Regions from separate parts of the Stenotrophomonas maltophilia complex sp. Om-AH-Sm3 genome, predicted to be linked through region 2. Evidence: predicted binding sites of a transcription regulator. Region 2 holds the regulator's gene; the other holds the start of a gene.
What was found. The regulator FliA, encoded in region 2, starts transcription of late flagellar genes. The targets are predictions, from matches to a motif close to TAAAGTTTNNCNNNCNNNGGCCGATAA.

Region 1 (4,643 bases), on a different contig from region 2:
GCCCAGGTTGTCGGCGCTGCTCATGCGTAGTTCCCGCGCAGCAGCCAGGCGATCAGTGCAGCGAGGGCGCCCGCGGCCAGCAGGCCCACAGCGGCACGCAGGGTGCTGCGCGCGGCGTAGGCCCAGATGGCGGCCAGTGCGTAGACCACGAACGCGGCCATGGTCGCCACCAGGGTGGCATCGGCCTTGGCGCCCGGCAGCAGACGCGCCAGTGCGGCGGCCCAGCAGGCAGCCACGGCGTAACCGCCCAGCAGCGCCAGCAGCCCGCGCGCCCACAGCAGGCCATGACCGTTACCGCGCGCCACGCGCTTGGCCGGCGCAGCGCCGGCAGCAGAAGGAGAGGTAGGAGCGGGCATCGCCGATGTCAATGAGAACCGTGTGCAATTGCAATTGAATGCTATTTGACACCGGTGACCCTGTCGAGTCCCCCATTCGGGGGGGCGCCGTTTACAGCTTGCGCACCACGGTAGCGTGCGCCGGCAGTGGCTGTCCGTGGGTGTCCAGCGGTTGCATGTAGGGCACGGTTGAGCCGTTGTCACGCTGGACCAGGGAAGAGTGGGCTTCGCCAGCGCCGAAGCGATGGCGTTCGCCCCACTGGCGCAGCGCGACCAGCAGCGGGAACAGCTCCTGGCCGGCGGCGGTGAGCACGTATTGCTGGTAGGCCGAACCATCGGAGGCCGGCTGCAGCTGCAGGATGCCCGCCTCGACCAGCCGGCGCAGGCGGTCGCTGAGGATGTTGCGCGCGGCGCCGAGGCTGCGCTGGAAGTCGCCGAAGCGGGTGATGCCATCGAAAGCATCGCGGATCACCAGCAACGCCCAGCGGTCACCGAGCAGGTCGGCGCTGCGGGCGACGGGGCAGGGGCTGTCGGCGTGCATGGCAGGTTCCGCAGAAGGTGGTTGCAGTTTAAAACCAATGCCGCTAGCCTGCATCAAGTTTCAAATTGCAACTACATGATGAGCCTCGCCCCGACACCCCGCTCCCTGCTGGTCCTGCTCGCGGTCGCCGCCGGCGCCAGCGTCGCCAACGTCTACTACGCGCAGCCGCTGCTGGACCAGCTCGCGCGCGCCTTCGCGCTGGACCGGGCGGTGGCGGGTGCGGTGGTGTCTGCCACCCAGGCCGGCAGCGTGCTGGCGCTGCTGGGCCTGCTGCCGCTGGCCGATCGTGGTGACCGTCGACGCCTGCTGCGGTTGCAGTTGGTGGCACTGGTGCTGGCGTTGCTGTGGCTTGCCGCGGCACGCACGGCAGTCTGGTTGTTGTCGGGCATGCTGCTGGCCGGTTTGCTGGGCACGGCGCTGACCCAAGGACTGATCGCCTACACAGCCACGCTGGCACCGCCCGAGCAGCGGGGGCGCGTGGTGGGCGCCGTGCAGGGTGGGGTGTTCATCGGCCTGCTGCTCGCGCGTGTGCTATCGGGGGCAATCGCGTCTGCGCTGGGCTGGCGCGCGGTCTATCTGCTGTCGGCGATGGTGATGGTGGCCTTGGCGGCGCTGTTGTGGCAGCGCCTGCCCGCCGTGCCGGTGCCGGTGGTTCCCCCGCGCTGGCGCGAACTGCTGGATTCGATGCTGGGCATGCTGCGCAACGACCGGACCCTGCGTGAGCGCGGTCCGTTGGCGCTGTTGCTGTTTGCCGGGCTCAATGTGTTCTGGGCGGCGGTACCGCTGCCGCTGTCGGCTCCGCCGTTGCACTGGTCGACCGCGGCCATCGGTGCACTGGGCCTGGCGGGCGTGGTAGGGGCGCTGCTGGCGGCGCGGGTCGGGCATTGGATGGATCGCGGCTTCACGCATCGGGTCAGCGTCGGCGCGTTGATGTTGATGCTGGTTGCCTGGTGGCCACTGCTGGGCTTGCCGCGTTCGCTGGTGCTGTTGTTGCTGGGCGTGGTGGTTCTGGATCTGGGCGGACAGGCGCTCCACGTCGCCAATCAGGCCCTGCTGCTGCGTGCACCGGCGGAACAGCACGGTCGCCTGGTGGCGCTGTACATGTTGTTCTATGCGATGGGCAGCGGTGCCGGTGCGGCGGCCGGAACCTGGATGCAGGCCCGTCACGGCTGGCTGGCGGTGTGCCTGCTGGGCGCGGGCATCGCCTTGCTGGCGCTGCTGTGGTGGGCGGCAGCGCTCAAGGTATCGGCGGGCGCACGAACCGGTAGCGTCGGCTGCCGGTAGAGTCGACCGCTGGTCGACTGCTCTTCCTTTGGACCCGGGAAACCCCGCGCTGCGCGCGATAGTCGACTAGCAGTCGACGCTACCATCGCCGGGATTCTTCATTTCCGCCGGTTCAGCGCTGCAATGCACGCCGCCCCGGCGCGTCCTGCAACGCATCGCTGGCCACCACCACACGGTTGCGGCCGCCGCGCTTGGCCGCGTACATCGCGGCATCGGCGCGCGACATCAGGCGTTCGTAGTCGGGGTGCCCGTCGTGGCCGGCTACGCCGATGCTGGCGGTCAGTTCCAGCACCTGCCCGTTGGCCAGCACCACCGGCGACCGCGCAATCTGCCGCCGCAGGCTTTCGGCAATCACCTCAGCCTGCGATTCGCTGGCTGCGACCAGCACCACCACGAACTCTTCGCCGCCGTAGCGGAACAGGTAGTCACTGCCGCGCGTGAGCTGGCCGAGCAGGCCGGCCACATGCTGCAACGCGCGGTCGCCGGCATCGTGGCCGTGGCCGTCGTTGATCGCCTTGAAGTGATCCAGGTCGAGCAGCAGCAGCGAGAACGGCGTGCGATTGCGCGTGGCCAGCTCGATCTCCCTGCGCAGCACGGTAGGCAGGAAGCGGCGGTTGAGCAGGTTGGTCAGGGCATCGCTGCCGGCATCCAGTTCACCGATGCGTTCGAACAACAGCGTCATCAGGGTACGGATGGCGGCCAGGTCCTCGCGAATGGCCGGCAGCACCGCCAGTCGTTGCGCCGGGGTGTCACTGCTTGCCCGCTGCAGGTTGCCGTCGATGCGGGCCATCAGCTGGCCGACCTGCTGGGTTTCGCTGCTCTCGCCGAAGCTGGGGATGCCCTTGTGGGTGAACCACAGGCCGAATTCCGAGGTCGCCAGGCTGGCGCTTTCGCCGACCTGCACGTGGCCGGCGAGTGCGTAGAGCAGGGCGTTTTCCCAGTCCAGCAGCAGTGCACGCTGGCGCTCGCGTTCGGTGCTGACATTCTGCACCAGCGAAAACAGCCGGTAGGCAGCATCGGCCCGGGTGGAGCGCTCGCGCGCATGGGTGTAGGCCAGGGTCATGCCTTCCATGGCGATGTCCATGATCGCGCTGAGGCAGTCGATGGCGGCGAACGCGGTGGCGCTGTCGGGGGCGTCGTCGCGCAGGCGCACGAACAGTTCGTGCTTGAGCACGCGTGCGCCGCGGGTGACCAGGTCGACCGGAATACCGACCCGTGCATGCACATCACCGATCACCCGTTGCGAGGCAACGGTGCCGGCAATGCCGTCGGCATCGGTGGTCAGCAGCTGCATCAGCCAGCGCTGCATGGCCGGCTGCAGGCGCTGCTTGACCTGGTCATGGGACAGGAAGCGGCGTGCACGCGCGTCCTGCAGCAGCACTTCGTAGAAGCGTTGGGCCAGCGCCGGTGGTGCATCGGCGGCGGCATCGCGCAGCAGCGCGGTGGCGGCCGGCCCGGCCTGCTGCAGGCAGTGCTGCCAGGCCTCGGCCAGCGGCTGGCTGGCATCGTCCAGTTGAGGTGGTTCCACGTCGATCTCTGACTGCGTACGCCAAACCACGGGTATCGGCCGTGGTGGCGTGCGGTTGATGGCGGGTAAGCCGGCCAGTTTAAGCGCGATGCAGGGTTGCACGGTGCGCAAAGCACATCGGCGCCACTGCGGCAATGAGTGAACGCATTTGAGAATCACTCGCATTGATGGGAGAATGCGCGCACGGATCGGGCCGCAGGCGACTGCAGCGACGCTCCGCCTCCCCCTCGTCGTTGCCTCAAGCCCTTTGCCAGAGGCCCCGTTGCCCTGCCAGAAGGTCCAGATCATGTCTCCTGCCGTTGTCCTTTCGCCGCGCCCGCTGGCGCTTGCCGTTGCCGCCCTGCTGGCGGGCAGCGCCCTGACCGCCCAGGCTGAAACCGACGCCACCGATATCGACACGGTGCATGTCACCGCCTCGCAGATTGCCCGCCAGGCGTTGGGTACCTCGACCATCACCGCCGAGGACATCGCCAAGCGCCCGCCGGCCAACGACATCGCCGAACTGCTGCGCACCATGCCGGGCGTCAACCTCACCGGCAACAGCGCCTCGGGCCAGTACGGCAACAACCGCCAGATCGACCTGCGTGGCATGGGCCCGGAGAACACCCTGATCCTGGTCGACGGCAAGCGCATCGGTGCGCGTGATGCCGTGCGCATGGGCCGCAGCGGTGAGCGCAATACCCGCGGTGACACCAACTGGGTGCCAGCGGAAATGATCGAGCGCATCGAAGTACTGCGCGGCCCGGCGGCGGCGCGCTATGGCTCCGGTGCGTCCGGCGGCGTGGTCAACATCATCACCAAGCGCCCGACCGGCGACCTGACCGGTGCGGTCGACCTGTATGGCCTGGTGCCCGAGCACAGTGCCGAAGGTGGCAGCGAGCGTGTCGGCCTGCAGTTGAGTGGGCCGATGACCGACACCCTGTCGTTCCGCCTGTACGGCAACCTCAACAAGACC
Region 2 (16,012 bases):
CCACCCGAGTTCCCCGACCGCCACCCCGCCGTCTTCGCCCCGTGACCACAGCATGAAAATCAAACGATTCGTCGCCGCCGACATGCGCTCGGCCATGAACCTGGTGCGCAAGGAACATGGTCCTGACGCCGTGATCCTGTCCAACCGCCGGATCGAGGAAGGCATCGAGATCGTCGCCGCCGCCAACTACGACGAGAGCGCGGTGCAGCGTGCGCTGGAAGCCTCGCGCCGTGATGTCGCACCGCCGCCGGCCCCCAAGCCGCGCACCGCCGCCGACGCGGTGATCGCCGCCGTCACCCGCCGCCGCAGCAGCACCCCGGCACCGGAACCGATTGCCGCGACCACCTCGGCGGTGGCCGCCCTCGCCCGTGCAGCGGTGGGCGCTACCGGCCGCACCCTGGACAGCGCCGACGAGATCGTGCCGACCCGCGGCAGCACCGGCTTCGCCGCCACGCTGGCACGCGCCGCCGTCAATGAGCCGGCGCTGCCGGACCAGATCTTCGCCCCGTTCGCCGAAGCCATCGTCGCACCGGCACCCGCCAGCGCCACTCCGGCCAACCGCGCCCGCTTCCAGATCGACCCGCCGCACGAGGCGCATCACGAAAGCGCGGCCCCGGCCGTGCAGCCGCCGCCGCTGCCGACCGCAGCCCTGTCCGAAACGCAGCCGGAGGTCGCGGCAAGCGAACCGGCGCTGGCCGATGCCACCGTCGAAACCGCGCCGACGCCGACGCTCGCCCCAGCCCCGGTCCTGACCGTGGTCGCCCAGGACGACGCCGAGATCCGCCAGCTGCGCCAGGAAGTGGCCGGCATGCGCCAGGTGATCGAGCGCGAAATGAACCGCTTCACCGACGAGCGCCTGCGCGGCTGCCCGGTGCGCGCCACCGCGCTGGACCTGATGGACGAGTACGGCTTCGATGCTGGCCTGGCCCGCGACGTCGCCATGCAGATTCCGCTGGAGACTGAGGCGCACCGAGGCCGCGGCCTGATGCTGGGGCTGATCTCGCGCAAGCTGCCGATCGCCCCGGTCGACCCGCTGGAGGAAGGCGGCGTGATCGCGCTGGTAGGCCCGACCGGCGCCGGCAAGACCACCACCATCGCCAAGCTGGCCTCGCGCTTCGCCGAGAAGCACGCGCCGCGTGACGTCGCCCTGGTCACCACCGACACCACCCGCATCGGCGCCCGCGAGCAGCTGTATGGCTATGGCAGGCAGCTCGGCATCGCCGTCCACGAGGCCAACAGCGGCACCGACCTGGACCAGCTGCTGGAACGCCTGAAGGACTACAAGCTGGTACTGATCGACACCGCCGGGCTGGGCCCGCGCGACCGCGCGCTGGCCGCCCAGCTGCAGTGGCTGCGCGCCGCCCGCCAGGTGCGCACCCTGCTGGTGCTGCCGGCCAACACCAGCTTCGGCGACATGGACGAGGTGGTCCGCCGCTTCGGTGCCGCCAACCTGCAGGGCCTGGTGCTGAGCAAGCTGGACGAAACCGGCCGCTTCGGCAACGCCCTGTCGGTGGCCGTGGACCATGCCCTGCCGATCACCTGGGTGACCGATGGCCAGGACGTTCCGGACGACCTGCACCGGGCAAGTGCGGCCAATCTCGTACTTCGCCTTGAAGATTTGCGCCGAGCGGCCGATATGCCCTGCAACCCGGAGTTGAACCATGCCGTCGCGTGAGTACGCCAAGCTGACCAAGACCTTCCCGCTGTCGGCCACCCGCAGCGAGCCGCTCGGCCCTGTGCGCACCATCGCCGTGACCGGCGGCAAGGGCGGCGTGGGCAAGACCAACGTGTCGGCCAACCTGGCCGTGGCGCTGGCCGGCATGGGCAAGCGCACGCTGCTGCTGGACGCCGACCTCGGCCTGGCCAACATCGACGTGATCCTGGGCTTGAACCCCACCTTTACGCTGGCCGACCTGGTTGCCGGCCGCTGCTCGCTGGACGATGTCATCGTCGAAGGCCCGAACGGCGTGCTGGTGGTCCCGGCCGCGTCCGGCCGCCGGCACATGGCCGAGCTGGCCCCGGCCGAGCACGTCGGCCTAGTCAACGTGTTCTCCGAGCTGGAGCGCGAGCTGGACATCATGGTGGTGGACACCGCCGCGGGCATCACCGACGGCGTGCTGACCTTCTGCCAGGCCGCGCAGGACACCGTGGTCGTGGTCTGTGACGAGCCGGCTTCAATCACCGACGCCTACGCGCTGATCAAGGTGCTCTCGCGTGAACGGGGCGTGGACCGCATCCAGGTGGTGGCCAACATGGTACGCGACCCCAATGAGGGCCGCGTGCTGTACGAGAAGCTGACCCGCGTCTGCGAGAAGTTCCTCGCCGATGTTTCGCTGAACTACCTGGGCTGCGTGCCGCAGGATGACTGGCTGCGCCTGTCGGTGCAGCGCCAGCAGCCGGTGGTGAAGGCCTACCCGTCCAGCCCGTCCGCACTGGCGATCACCGAGATCGCGCGCCGCACGGCCCGCTGGCAGGCGCCGACCGAACCACGCGGCGGCGTCGAGTTCTTCCTCGAACGCATCCTCAAGCAGCGCGGGGTGGCGGCATGAAGGGCGCGGCCCAGTACAGGGAAGTCCAGCGCTCGGCGGCCAACGAGGTCATCGCCCAGCACTCGGACCTGGTGCGGCGCATCGCCCACCATCTGGCCGCGCGCCTGCCGGCCAGCGTCGAAGTCGACGACCTGATCCAGGCTGGCATGATGGGCCTGATCGAGGCTTCGCGCAGCTACGACGCCGACCAGGGCGCCTCGTTCGAGACCTATGCCTCGATCCGTATCCGTGGCTCGATGATCGACGAGATCCGCCGTGGCGACTGGGTGCCGCGCTCGGTGCACCGCCGTGCACGCGATGCTGCGGCCACCATCCGCCGCCTGGAACAGAGCAGCGGCCGCGCCGCCAGCGCCACCGAAGTGGCCGCCGCGATGGAGATGCCACTGCCCGAATACCTGCGCCTGATGGAAGACGCCGCGCGTGGCCAGGTGCTGAGCCTGGAGTCGCGCATTGAGGACCAGGGCGAGCTGGACACGGTCGCACAGGGTGGCCCGACCCCGCAGCAGGTGCTGGAGCGCAGCGAGTTCGGCCGCGAGCTGGGCAAGGCCATCGGCCATCTGCCCGAGCGCGAACAGCTGGTGCTCTCGCTCTACTACGAGCAGGAACTCAACCTGAAGGAGATCGGCGCGGTGCTCGGCGTGAGCGAGTCGCGGGTCTGCCAGATCCACGGCCAGGCCGTGCTGCGCCTGCGCGGCCGGCTGAAGGTATTCGAGGCCGTCGACGCCGGCCTCGAAGAATGAACATCCCCGAGGCAGCTGCCCCCGGCCGCCCGGAATGAACAACAAAGGAACTCTGCTTTGAACAAGAACATGCGCATCCTGATCGTCGACGACTTCTCGACCATGCGTCGCATCGTCAAGAACCTGCTGGGCGATCTGGGCTTCACCAACACCGCCGAAGCCGAGGACGGGCATGCCGCGCTGTCGCTGCTGCAGAGCCAGCCGTTCGATTTCGTGGTCACCGACTGGAACATGCCGGTCATGACCGGCATCGAGCTGCTCAAGGCGATCCGTGCCGACGCCAAGCTGAAGACCCTGCCGGTGCTGATGGTCACCGCCGAAGCCAAGCGCGAGCAGATCATCGAAGCGGCCCAGAACGGCGTGAACGGCTACATCATCAAGCCGTTCACCGCGCAGACGCTGGAAGAGAAGCTCGGCAAGATCTTCGAACGCCTGGCGGCCAGTGCCTGATGGATACCACGGTCGACAAGAATGCCCTCGCCCTGCGCCTGCAGGAAGCACTGGACGCACTGGAGTCCGGTGACGAAACCGCCTGGCGGCAACGCATCGACGGACTGGTCGCGCTGCGCACGCAGCCGATGATGAGCGGCCTCTCGCGGCTGGCCCGCGAGCTCGGGCAGGCCCTGGGTGAACTGCCGACCGTGCCCAGCGAGGCCGGCGAACTGGACGATGCCTGCGCACGCCTGGACCACGTGGTGGCGATGACCGAACAGGCGACGCACCGCACCCTGGACCTGGCCGAGGAATGCCGCAGCCTGACCGAACAGCTGCGCGCCGAAGGCCTGCAGCCGGGCCAGGATGCACAGCTCGAGCGCATCCGCCACAACCTCACCGAGATCGCCCTGACCCAGAGCTACCAGGACCTGACGGGGCAGATCATCCGTCGCGTGGTCGGCATCGTCCGCCGTGTGCATGAGGGCTTCGGTGCGCTCGGCCTGCCGCCGGAACAGCATCGCACCGATCCGGAACTGGCCGGGCCGGCACTGAAGGGACTGGACCGCCACGCGGTCTCGCAGAACGACGCCGACGACCTGCTGTCGGACCTGGGGCTGTAAGCATGAGCGCGGTATCCGACGACATCACTGCCGATTTCATCATCGAGGCGCAGGAAATCCTGGATCGCCTGGGCGAACAGCTGGTGTCGCTGGAGCAGGCACCACAGGACACCGAGCAACTCAACGCGGTGTTCCGGGGCTACCACACGCTCAAGGGCGGCGCCGGCTTCCTCGGCGTCACCGCCATGGTCGAGTTGTGCCACGCCGCCGAAGAAGCGCTGGGCATCGCGCGCGCGGGCCAGGCCGTGCTGCAGGCCCATCACTTCGATGCCGCCCAGCAATCGCTGGACTACCTGCAAGCGATGCTGGATGCAGTTTCCTCCGGCACCGAGCCGGGCTATGCGCCGCCGGAGCTGATCGCCCAGTTCGACATGCATGGCGGTGCCGTGGCTGCACCCGCCGCCGCAGCAGCTCCCGCTGCGGGTGGCAGCGACCTGATCACCGACGACGAGTTCGAGGCCCTGCTCGACCAGCTGCACGGCGGCAACGCACCGACTGCGGTGGCGCCGGCAAGGAAGGCCGACGACGGCCTGATCAGCGAAGACGAGTTCGAAGCCCTGCTCGACCAGCTGCACGGTGGCGCCGCACCCGGCGCCAAGCCCATCGCTGCGGCAGCGCCCGCACCGATCGCGGCACCACGCCCACTGGCCGCACCGGCCGCACCGGCACCTGCAGCGGCGACCAAGCCGGCCGCCAAGCCGCTGGCCGAGGCCGAACACACCGTGCGCGTGGACACCAAGCGCCTGGACGCGATCGTCAATCTGATCGGCGAACTGGTGCTGTCACGCAACCGGCTCAAGACCCTGCGTGCGCGCCTGCGCGACGAGGAACTGGACCGCGCCGTGTCCACCCTGGACATCGCCACCGCGCGCCTGCAGTCGGCGGTGATGCGTACCCGCATGCAGCCGGTAGGCAAGGTCTTCTCGCGCTTCCCCAAGGTCGCCCGAGACGTTGCCCGCTCGCTGAAGAAGGAAGTGGACCTGGAGCTGATCGGCGCCGAGACCGAGCTCGACCGCAACCTGGTCGAAGCGCTGGCCGACCCGCTGGTGCACCTGGTCCGCAACGCCATCGACCATGGCGTGGAAATGCCCGACCTGCGCGAAGCACAGGGCAAGCCGCGGATGGGCCATGTGCGGTTGTCGGCGCAGCAGGAAGGTGACTACGTCAGCATCGAGGTGCAGGACGATGGCGCCGGCATCGACCCGGAAAAGCTGCGCGCGAAGGCACGCGAGAAGGGCCTGATCGATCCGGAGGCCGCCGCCCGCCTGAGCAGCGAGGAGTGCCTGCACCTGGTGTTCCTGCCCGGCTTCTCGACCAAGCAGCAGGTCACGGATATCTCCGGCCGCGGCGTTGGCATGGACGTGGTGCAGTCGCGCATCCGCGAACTGAGTGGCCAGATCCAGATCCAGTCGGAGCTGGGCCGCGGCAGCCGCTTCCTGATCCGCGTGCCGCTCACCCTGGCAATCCTGCCGACCCTGCTGGTGCAGGCCGGCGAAGACGTCTATGCGCTGCCGCTGGCGCGCGTGATGGAAGTGCTGCACGCACCGCGCACCTCGCTGGGCTGGTTCGATGGCCGCGCCGTGCTCGACCGCCGTTCGCACACGCTGCCACTGGTCGATCTGCGCCAGTGGCTGGATGTGACGCCCGCCGCGTCGACACTGCTGACGATCGTGGTGCTGCAGGCCGGCGAAGCGCGCTTCGGCCTGGTCGTGGACCAGGTCCGTGGGCGCGAGGAAGTGGTCATCAAGCCACTGCCGAAAGCCCTGCGCGGCCTGCGCGGTTACGCAGGTGCAACCCTGATCGGCGATGGTCGCATGGCGCTGATCCTGGATGTGGACGGCCTGCGCAGCCCGCACGACTGACCCGCTTGCTGAAGCCGTAAAACCGTGAAGTCGCACCAGTAGCCCGTACCGGTGTCTCAAGTCCCATTCATACAAGCCGATACCGGATCCATGGATAGACTCAGCCTCATTGGACTCTTTCTCGCCCTGGCCTCGCTGGTCGGCGGCAGCATCCTCAAGGGCGCCGGCCTGGCGTCGCTGTGGTCGCCTGCGGCGTTCGTGATCGTCATCGTCGGCACCGTCGCCGCGATCCTGCTGCACACCTCGCCGGCGGTGTTCAAGCACGCGTTCAGCATCGTGCGCTGGGTCGTGCGTCCACCGCACAGCGCCCGCCGCGAGCTGATCCAGCAGATCGTCGAGTGGAGCAACATCGCCCGCCGCCAGGGCCTGCTGGGCCTGGAATCGCAGGTGGAAGCACAGCAGGACCCGTTCCTGCGCAAGGGTCTGCAGCTACTGGTGGACGGCGTCGAGCCCGAATCCATGCGGCACATGCTGGAAATCGAACTGGGCAGCCAGGAGCACCAGGACCAGGCCGGCGCCAAGGTGTTCGAGGCGATGGGCATCTATGCACCGACGCTCGGCATCATCGGTGCCGTGCTGGGCCTGATCGCGGTGATGAAGAACCTGGCCGACCCGAGCAAGCTCGGCCACGGCATCGCCGCCGCGTTCACCGCCACCATCTACGGCATCGCTTCGGCCAACCTGCTGTTCCTGCCGATCGCCGCCAAGCTCAAGAGTGTGATCTCGCACAACACGCGCGACCGCGAGATGGTCATCGAAGGCCTGATCTCGATCGCCCAGGGCGAGAACCCGCGCAACATCGAAACCAACCTCTCCGGCTTCCTGCACTGACATGGCCCGCCGCAAGCACCACGAAGAGCACGCCAACCACGAAGCATGGGCGATCCCCTATGCCGACCTGATGACGCTGCTGCTCGCCTTCTTCGTGGTCATGTACGCGATCTCCTCGGTGAACGAGGGCAAGTACCGGATCATGGCCGACGCGCTGACCGATGCCTTCGGTGGCGCACCGCGCACCATCAACCCGGTGCAGGTGGGCAACAAGCAGGTGCAGGGCGGCGGCTGGGACAGCCCCTCGGTGATCAAGTCCGGCACCAAGATCGGTCCCTCCGCGCCGGCGCCCTCGCACGACCCGACCCTGCTGCCGTCGATGGCCTCGCAGATGCGCATGCCGGTGTCGGTGCACAACCAGGAGCAGATCGCCCGTGCCGAGCGCCAGCTCAACACGATTGCCGATCGCCTCACCGCCGCACTGGCGCCGCTGATCGACCGCGGCATGATCAGCGTGCGCCGCACCGAACTGTGGATCGAAGTCGAGATCAACAGCGACATCCTGTTCCCCACCGGCTCGGCCGCGCTGGACGTGCATGCGCGGCAGACGCTGGCCAGCCTGGCCGAGGTGCTGCGCGACGTGCCCAACAGCGTGCGCGTGGAAGGCCACACCGACAACGTGCCGATCGCCACCGCCACTTTCCCGTCGAACTGGGAACTGTCGGCCGGGCGCGCAGCCAGCGTAGTGCACCTGTTCGCCGACCAGGGCGTGCAGCCGTCGCGGCTGGCGATGGTCGGCTATGGCCAGTTCCGCCCGCGCGAAGAGAACGACAGCGCGCAGGGCCGCAACCGCAACCGCCGGGTGATGGTCATCATCCTGGCCGACACGTCGCACTCGGTGGATCCGCTCGGCCAACGCCTGAACGCAGCCACCGGCGCCACCGACAGCACCGTCACCGAACAGGCCGACGCAACTCCGGCCAGCGCCCCCACCTCCCCCATCGCACCGGTGAAGTTGCCGCCGGTGCCGGCTGGCAGCCGCGTCGGCGCCGCCGTTCCCCCGGCAATGAAGGAGTAATCCGATGCGCATCTGGGCAGTCGCCAACCAGAAGGGCGGAGTCGGCAAGACCACCACCACCCTCGCCCTCGGCCGCGGCCTGGCCGCGCTCGGCCATCGCGTGCTGCTGATCGACCTCGATCCGCATGCCTCGCTCAGCCGCGCCTTCGGCGTGCCGGTGGACCCGCCGCCGGCCGGCGTACTGGAATTGTTCGGCACACCGCCAGCGGACCTGTCCAGCCTGTGCCATGCCAGCAACATCCATGGCCTGGACTACGTCTGCGCACAGTCGGCGCTGGCCACGCTGGAACGCCGCAGCGCCAACCAGCCCGGCCTCGGCCTGGCCCTGCAGAACGCGCTGGCGCGCCACCAGGGCCAGCACGACTACATCCTGCTGGACTGCGCACCCACCCTCGGCCTGCTGATGATCAACGCACTGGCTGCCGCCGATCGCCTGATCATCCCGACCCAGGCCGAGCCCTTGGCCCTGCACGGCCTGGATGGCATGGTCCGCACCGGCGAGATGGTCGAGCGTTCGCGCCGCCGCCCGCTGCCGATCTCGATCCTGCCGACCCTGTTCGACCGACGCACCCGCGCCGGCAACGAGTCGCTGCGCACCATGCAGGACCGCCATGGCAGCCGCGTGTGGGAAGACGCCATTCCGATCGATACCCGCATCAGCAACGCCGCCGGGCTGACCCTGCCGAGCGCCGGCGAGGACTACCCGGGCCGTGGCCTGGCCGCCTACCGGCGCGCCTTGAACTGGATCCTCGGCGAGGATGCCCGCGCCCTGGAGCAGGCCGCATGAACAGCACCGGCATCCTCGACGATTACCTGGACGAACTGCTGGGCGAAGCGATGGTCGCGCCGCCGCCTGCCGTGCTGCCGCCCGCAGGCGCCGGGCAAGGCCCGGCGATCGAAGCAGTCGCCGAACGCGAACCGACCTGGGACGACCTGCCGGCCGAAGTGATCTACGAAACCGAAACCATCGCCGCCACGCCGAGCGGGGACAGCGCTGCGCTGGAAGCCGCCTTCGAGAGCGCCGCACCACCCACGCGCGAACCCACCTGGGATGACCTGCCCGCCGAGGTGATCTACGAAACAGAATCCGTCGCCGCCGCGCAAAGCCGGGACGACGCAGCACTGGAAGCGGCCTTCGAGAGCGCTGCCGCTTCCGGTAGCGCTGGGCAGGGTCCGGCGGGAGAAGCGGTTTCCGAACGCGAGCCGACCTGGGATGACCTGCCTGAGGAGGTCATCCACGAGACCGCGCCGGCACCCGCCGTCGTTGCGAACGCCGGTCCGGAACCTACCTGGGACGACCTGCCGGACGAGGTGATCTACGAGACCGATCCGGCCGACAGCCATCGCCTCGCCCACACCGACAGCCCCGGCCTGCAGGCCGCGTTCGAAGCGGCCGCCGGTGGCGAAGACGTAGCCACGCCACCGCCCGCCGTGGTCGCAGCTCCGGTGGCCCCGACGGTTGCACCTGCAGCCCCGGCCGCGCGCACCGCCACTCCGCCGCCGCGCGCCGCCGTCGATGCCCCGGCAGGCAACCGTCCCGGCACCTGGCAGGAGCTGCAGGCGCAGGCCCACCAACCGGCTCGCAGCCCGCATCCGCAGAACCGACGCGCCGGCGAACGCACTTCGCGCTGGCTGCGCCTTCGCTGCGGCACCCAGGCCTATGCGCTGGAACTGCTGAAGGTGCAGGAAGTGGTGCTGCCGGTGCCGCTGCTGCCACTGCGTGGCACTGCAGCGGCCATGCTCGGCATCATGAACCTGCGCGGCCAGGTGGTACCGGTGATGGATCTGGGCCTGCACCTTGGCGCCGCGGCCGCCGAAGACGACGCACAGACCCGCATCGTGGTCCTGGAGGAGGACGGCGAGACCATCGGCCTGCGCGTGTCAGCGGTCGAAGATGTCGCCAACCTCACCGATTCGCAGATCGAACCGCCCGATACCGCGCGCATCTGCCAGATCTCAAACGACCTGTTCCGCGGCGTGGCCCGGGTCAGCCAGCGGCCGATGATCCTGCTCGACGCCACCCGACTGTTGAGCTGAGCCGCCAAGAAAAAGGGGACGGAGGGGATTAAGTCGCAAGTGGCTCGGCGCTTTGCGCCGAAGCGGTGCCTGTCGGGGACGCAAGGAGTTGATCCGTTGGATCAACACCTTACGTCCCCACTGCGCGGTCGCCGTTGCCGAGGGAGCTGCAGTAGAGCCAGGTCGATTGCGACTTAATTCCCTCCGTCCCCTTTTAAGCAGCGACCGCATCGACGTACCGCGTCGATTCTTCTAAAGAACCCCACCGGGGTGCCGTTATGGATCACGGAACCGTTTGTCCGGAGCAACGATGAGCACTGTCGAACTGGGTGGGGATCTCGGCATCGAGAGCACTACCGAGCTCAAGAACCGCCTCGCCCCACTCGTGGACCAGGCTGGCGAGCTGACCCTGGATGCCAGCCAGGTCGCCCGCATCCACACGGCCGCCGTGCAGGTGCTGTGTGCGTTCGTGCAGGCCCGCCGCGAGGCAGGCCTGGGCACCGGCTTCCACGGTTGCACTGCAACCTTCAGTGACGCCGCGCGCCTGCTGGGCGTCACCCAGGCCCTGGGCCTGGACGTAACCCATGACAACCTGAAATCTGTGGAGAACGCTGCATGAGCGCACGTATCTTGGTGGTGGACGATTCGGCGTCGATGCGCCAGATGGTGTCCTTCGCCCTCACCTCGGCCGGTTTTGCCGTCGAAGAAGCTGAAGACGGCGCAGTCGCGCTCGGTCGTGCCAAGGGCCAGCGCTTCAATGCGGTGGTGACCGACGTCAACATGCCGAACATGGACGGCATCGCGCTGATCCGCGAACTGCGCCAGCTGCCGGACTACAAGTTCACCCCGCTGCTGATGCTGACCACCGAATCGGCCGCCGACAAGAAGTCCGAAGGCAAGGCCGCCGGTGCCACCGGCTGGCTGGTCAAGCCGTTCAATCCCGAACAGCTGGTCGCCACCGTGCAGAAAGTGCTGGGCTGATCGCCCGGCGCCGCTCCCCCTCTTCGCTTCCGGATCACCACTGCCATGAGCATGGACCTGCAACGCTTCCACGCCACCTTCTTCGAGGAGAGCCGCGAAGGCCTCGATGCGATGGAGGCTGGCCTGCTGGCCCTGGAATCGGGGCAGCAGGACGCGGAGATCATCAATTCGGTATTCCGCGCCGCCCACTCGATCAAGGGCGGCGCCGGCACCTTCGGCTTCGACGCGATCGCCGGCCTGACCCATGTGCTGGAAACGCTGCTCGATGAGCTGCGCGCCGGCAAGCGGGCCCTGGAAGGCCACGCCGTCGACGCCATGCTGTCCTCGGTGGACGTGCTGCGCGCCCTGCTGCGCGAAGCCGAACACGGCCAAGCCGCAGATCCCGCCGCAGTCGCTGCGGTGAAAGCGCGCCTGGAAGCGGTTCTTTCCGGCCAGGCCGCAGCGAGCGCCCCGGCGGCCGCCGCAGCCAAGGTGGACGATACGCCGGAAGCCTGGCAGATCGGTTTCACTCCGGCGCCGTCGCTGTTCATGAGCGGCAACGATCCGCTTCGCATCATCCGCGAACTGGAACACCTCGGTTCGCTGCAGGTCGCCGCGCGCATGGAGCGCCTGCCGGGCTTCGCCCAGCTTGATCCGCTCGAAGCGCATCTTGCGTGGGACCTGGGCCTGGTTGGCAAGGTGCCGCGCAGCAAGATCGAAGACACCTTCGCCTGGGTGCTGGACGATTGCGAGCTGGACATCCGTCCCGCCGCGCCGCCGAGCCTGGCCACCCAGGCGCCGGCCGCAGCGGCTCCCGCTCCGGTCGCAGCGGCCCCGTCTGCACCTGCCACGCCTGCTGCCAACGGTGGTGCCAGCCAGGAAGCGGAAACCTCGATCCGCGTCAGCGTCGACAAGGTCGATGCGCTGATCAACCTGGTTGGCGAACTGGTCATCACCCAGGCCATGCTCAAGCAGGTCTCGCATGCACTGGACCCGGTCCACGCCGAGAGCCTGTTCGCCGGGCTGGACCAGCTTGAACGCAACACCCGCGACCTGCAGGAAGCGGTGATCGGCGTGCGCATGCTGCCAGTTGATGCGGTGTTCCGCCGCTTCCCGCGCCTGGTCCGCGACCTGTCCAGCCGCCTCGGCAAGCAGGTGCGCCTGCGCACCGTCGGCGAAGGCACCGAACTGGACAAGGGCCTGATCGAAAAGATCGCCGATCCGCTGGTGCACCTGGTGCGCAACTCGATCGACCACGGCCTGGAAATGCCCGACGTACGTCGCGGTGCAGGCAAGGATGAGACCGGCACGATCACGCTGGCGGCCTCGCATCAAGGCGGCCATATCGTCATCGAAGTCAGCGACGATGGCCGTGGCCTGGACCGCGCCAAGATCCTCGCCAAGGCCCACGAACGCGGCCTGGCCGTGCCGGACAACCCGACCGATTCGCAGGTCTGGGACCTGATCTTCCAGCCTGGCTTCTCCACCGCCGATGCGGTCACCGACCTGTCCGGGCGCGGCGTCGGCATGGACGTGGTCCGCCGCAACATCCAGGCACTGGGCGGCGAGGTGCAGATCGAAAGCAGCCTCGGTACCGGCACCCGCACGCTGATCCGCCTGCCGCTGACCCTGGCCATCCTCGATGGCATGACGGTGGCCGTGGCCGGCGAAACCCTGATCCTGCCGCTTGCCTACGTGCTTGAGGCTTTGCAGCCGCAGCCCGAGGATATCCGCAGCATGGCCGGCGAAGGCCGCGTGCTGCGCGTGCGCGGCGAGTACCTGCCGATCCTGTCGTTGAGCGAGTACTACGGCTACGGCAACCGCGCACCGGGCAGCGAATCGCTGGTGGTGGTGGTCGAAGGCGATGGCCAGAAAATCGCGCTGGAAGTGGACGAACTGGTCGGCCAGCAGCAGGTGGTGGTGAAGAACATCGAGAACAACTACCGCCGTATCGGCGGGGTGTCCGGTGCCACCATCCTTGGCGACGGCCGCGTCGCGTTGATCGTTGACATCGGCGGACTGGTGCGCTCACTGCGGATGCCGCAGGCCGCCTGATCCACGCCGCATGCGGGTCATGGACCGCCGCCCTTCGGGGCGGCGGTTTTTGTTTGTGTGCTCCATTCCAGCCGGGGTCAGATTCCTTTTCAGGGAAAAGCGATCTGACCCCATCCCTTCTGTGAACTCCGTCGAGGCGATGGTTTCGCGCGCAACCACGTCATCCGAGCGCAAGCCCCGCCAGGACAGCACTTTCGCGCCGTCATCCCTACGCAACCGAATGTGATCTGCGTCCATAAAGTCCGCGCGGACGGCGCCGCTATTTCGCTTTGACGGTCGTCACCGAACCCCACCGGGCACCCCCGTTCGCTCTGCAACCACCCCCCAACCGGCGCACAGACGCCGGCACTCTGCCCACCTGGAGCACCCTGCATGAAGTGGTTCCAAGATCTGCCCATCGCCCGCAAGCTGGCCGTGGGGTTCACCCTCACCACCTTGATGACCCTGATCCTCGGCGCCTTCGCACTGGTGCGCCTGAGCGAGGCCAACGCGCAGTTGCGCGAGATGGCTGGCAACGATATCCCCTCGGTCCAGCATCTGGGCGAGGCACGCTCGCAGCTGGGCGAGTTCCGCACCTACGAACTGGCCCAGCTGAGCATGCTCGACCAGCCGGACAAGGTCGCCGACTACAACAAGCGCATGGACGACACCGCCAAGGCCGTGCATGACGAGTTGGCGGCGTACGCGGCGCTGCCGGCGCTGGACAAGGAGCGTGAACTGTATCGCGCGGCCAGTGCGCAGCTGGACCGCTACTTCGCCGCAAACAAGGCGATGCGCGACGCCGTGGCCGCCGGTGATGGCGCACAGGCCCAGCAGATCTCCGACGAGCAGTCGCGCCCGGCGCGTCGCGACCTCTTCGCTGCAATGAAGGTACTGGGAACCCACATCGCCGGCCAGATGGACGGCAAGATTGCCGACGCCAACGCCACCCACCGCACCAGCATGATTGCCATCATCGGCTGCATCGTGCTGCTGTCGCTGGTCGCTGCCGCGCTGGCCATCGTCATCTCGCGGGCAGTGACCGGCCCACTCGGCAAGGCCGTGCATGCCATCCAGGCCGTTGCCCGCGGTGATCTCAGCGTCAGCACCCAGGCCACCAGCAAGGATGAAGCCGGCAGGATGCTCGCTGCCACTGCCGAGATGACGGCGATGCTGCGACGCTTCAGCGAGCAGACACAGTTGATGGCACAGATGCACGCTGGCCCGGACATCAGCCATCGCATCCCGGAAGATTTCCCGGGTGTCTACGGCCAGCTGGCCAACGGCATCAACACGGTGATCTTCGAGCACCTCGATGCGATCGTCGATGCCATTGAAGTACTCAACCAGTACGCCATCGGCAACCTGAGCCCGGACGCACGCCGCCTGCCCGGCAGCCGCGCGATCCTGCACGAATCCATGGACGCGGCCAAGGCCAGCCTGCTGGCCATCAATTCGCAGATCCAGCACCTGGCTGCGGCGGCCGCCGCCGGTGACTTCAGCCAGCGCGGCGACGCACAGCGGTTCCAGCACGACTTCAAGGTGATGATCGAGCACCTCAACACCATGATGCAGGTGGCTGACGGCAACCTCGGCCAGCTCTCGCAGCTGCTGCAGTCGATCGCCACCGGCGACCTGACCGCACGCATGGAAGGCCAGTTCAATGGCGTGTTCGCCCGCATGCGGGATGATGCCAACACCACGGTCGCGCAGCTGACCCAGATCGTCGGCCAGATCCAGGCCAGCGCCTCCAGCATCACCCTGGCCGCCGGCGAGATCGCCTCGGGCAACAGCGACCTGTCACGCCGCACCGAGCAGCAGGCCGCCAACCTGGAGGAAACCGCGGCCTCGATGGAGGAACTGACCTCCACCGTGCGCCAGAACGCCGAGCACGCCCGCCAGGCCAACCAGCTCGCCATCGGCGCCCATGGCGTCGCCTCGCAGGGCGGCGAGGTCGTCGGCCAGGTGGTCACCACCATGTCGGCCATCGAAGCCTCGTCGAAGAAGATCGCCGAGATCATCAGCGTCATCGACGGCATTGCGTTCCAGACCAACATCCTGGCGCTGAATGCCGCCGTGGAAGCCGCGCGTGCCGGTGAACAGGGCCGCGGCTTCGCCGTGGTCGCCAGCGAAGTGCGCACCCTCGCCCAGCGCTCGGCGGCTGCCGCCAAGGAGATCAAGGGCTTGATCGACGACTCCGTCGGCAAGGTTGCCGAGGGCTCCAGCCTGGTCCACCAGGCCGGCAGCACCATGGGCGAGATCGTCGCCTCGGTGCAGCGTGTGACCGACATCATGGCCGAGATCTCCGCCGCCTCGCAGGAACAGAGCGCGGGCATCGAGCAGGTCAACCAGACCGTGGTGCAGATGGACGAAACCACCCAGCAGAATGCCGCGCTGGTGGAGGAAGCCACCGCTGCCGCACGTGCGATGGAGGACCAGGCCGTGCAGCTGGGTGAAGCCGTGGCCCGCTTCCGGCTGGCATCGCACGGCACGACGGCCATTCCGGCACGCCCGCTGGCGGCACCGGTACCGCGCCAGGTCGCCGCCGCCGCACCGGCGGCAAGAACGGTCCCGGCACGTGCGCTGCGCACCGCGACAGCCCAGCCGGCACTGGCTGCGGACGGCGACTGGCAGGAGTTCTGACAGAACCACGGGGTCAGATCCCTTTCCCGCAGGAAAGGGATCTGACCCCTTACGCGTAGAAAGTGATGCAAATCCCACTTCATAATCCGGTGCAGAGGCCGATATCCCCATCGAGCCTCGCACCAACGCGTGCTGGCGCCCGCCCCTGACCGTAGATTCCATGTCCGACGGCAACGACACTGCAGTGCATGATGTCCACGCGGCCGACGCCGCTGACGAGCGCTTCCTGGTCCGCAACCCGCGCCAGCTGCGGCAGCTGCTGCGCTCGCTGATCGACCAGCGATCACTGATCAACGCGCACATC

Region 1: a site for FliA is predicted at 3,721-3,747, ahead of AC10QF_RS01570 (GGDEF domain-containing protein). Genes of this name have one in related genera too.

Annotation. Positions count from the first base shown of each region.
Region 1 covers NZ_JBYBLQ010000001.1:330,873-335,515, reverse strand. Annotated here, with positions in the region: gene AC10QF_RS01590 (PepSY-associated TM helix domain-containing protein) at 1-24, opposite strand, end outside; gene AC10QF_RS01585 (DUF3649 domain-containing protein) at 21-356, opposite strand; gene AC10QF_RS01580 (winged helix-turn-helix transcriptional regulator) at 448-876, opposite strand; gene AC10QF_RS01575 (MFS transporter) at 955-2,160, shown strand; gene AC10QF_RS01570 (GGDEF domain-containing protein) at 2,273-3,688, opposite strand; gene AC10QF_RS01565 (TonB-dependent siderophore receptor) at 3,975-4,643, shown strand, end outside.
Region 2 covers NZ_JBYBLQ010000003.1:343,470-359,481, forward strand. Annotated here, with positions in the region: gene flhF (flagellar biosynthesis GTPase FlhF) at 53-1,675, shown strand; gene AC10QF_RS06190 (MinD/ParA family ATP-binding protein) at 1,662-2,549, shown strand; gene AC10QF_RS06195 (RNA polymerase sigma factor FliA) at 2,546-3,289, shown strand; gene cheY (chemotaxis response regulator CheY) at 3,347-3,739, shown strand; gene AC10QF_RS06205 (protein phosphatase CheZ) at 3,739-4,344, shown strand; gene AC10QF_RS06210 (chemotaxis protein CheA) at 4,347-6,206, shown strand; gene AC10QF_RS06215 (flagellar motor protein) at 6,297-7,037, shown strand; gene motD (flagellar motor protein MotD) at 7,039-8,055, shown strand; gene AC10QF_RS06225 (ParA family protein) at 8,060-8,842, shown strand; gene AC10QF_RS06230 (chemotaxis protein CheW) at 8,839-10,092, shown strand; gene AC10QF_RS06235 (STAS domain-containing protein) at 10,382-10,690, shown strand; gene AC10QF_RS06240 (response regulator) at 10,687-11,052, shown strand; gene AC10QF_RS06245 (chemotaxis protein CheA) at 11,098-13,086, shown strand; gene AC10QF_RS06250 (methyl-accepting chemotaxis protein) at 13,459-15,708, shown strand; gene AC10QF_RS06255 (flagellar brake protein) at 15,869-16,012, shown strand, end outside.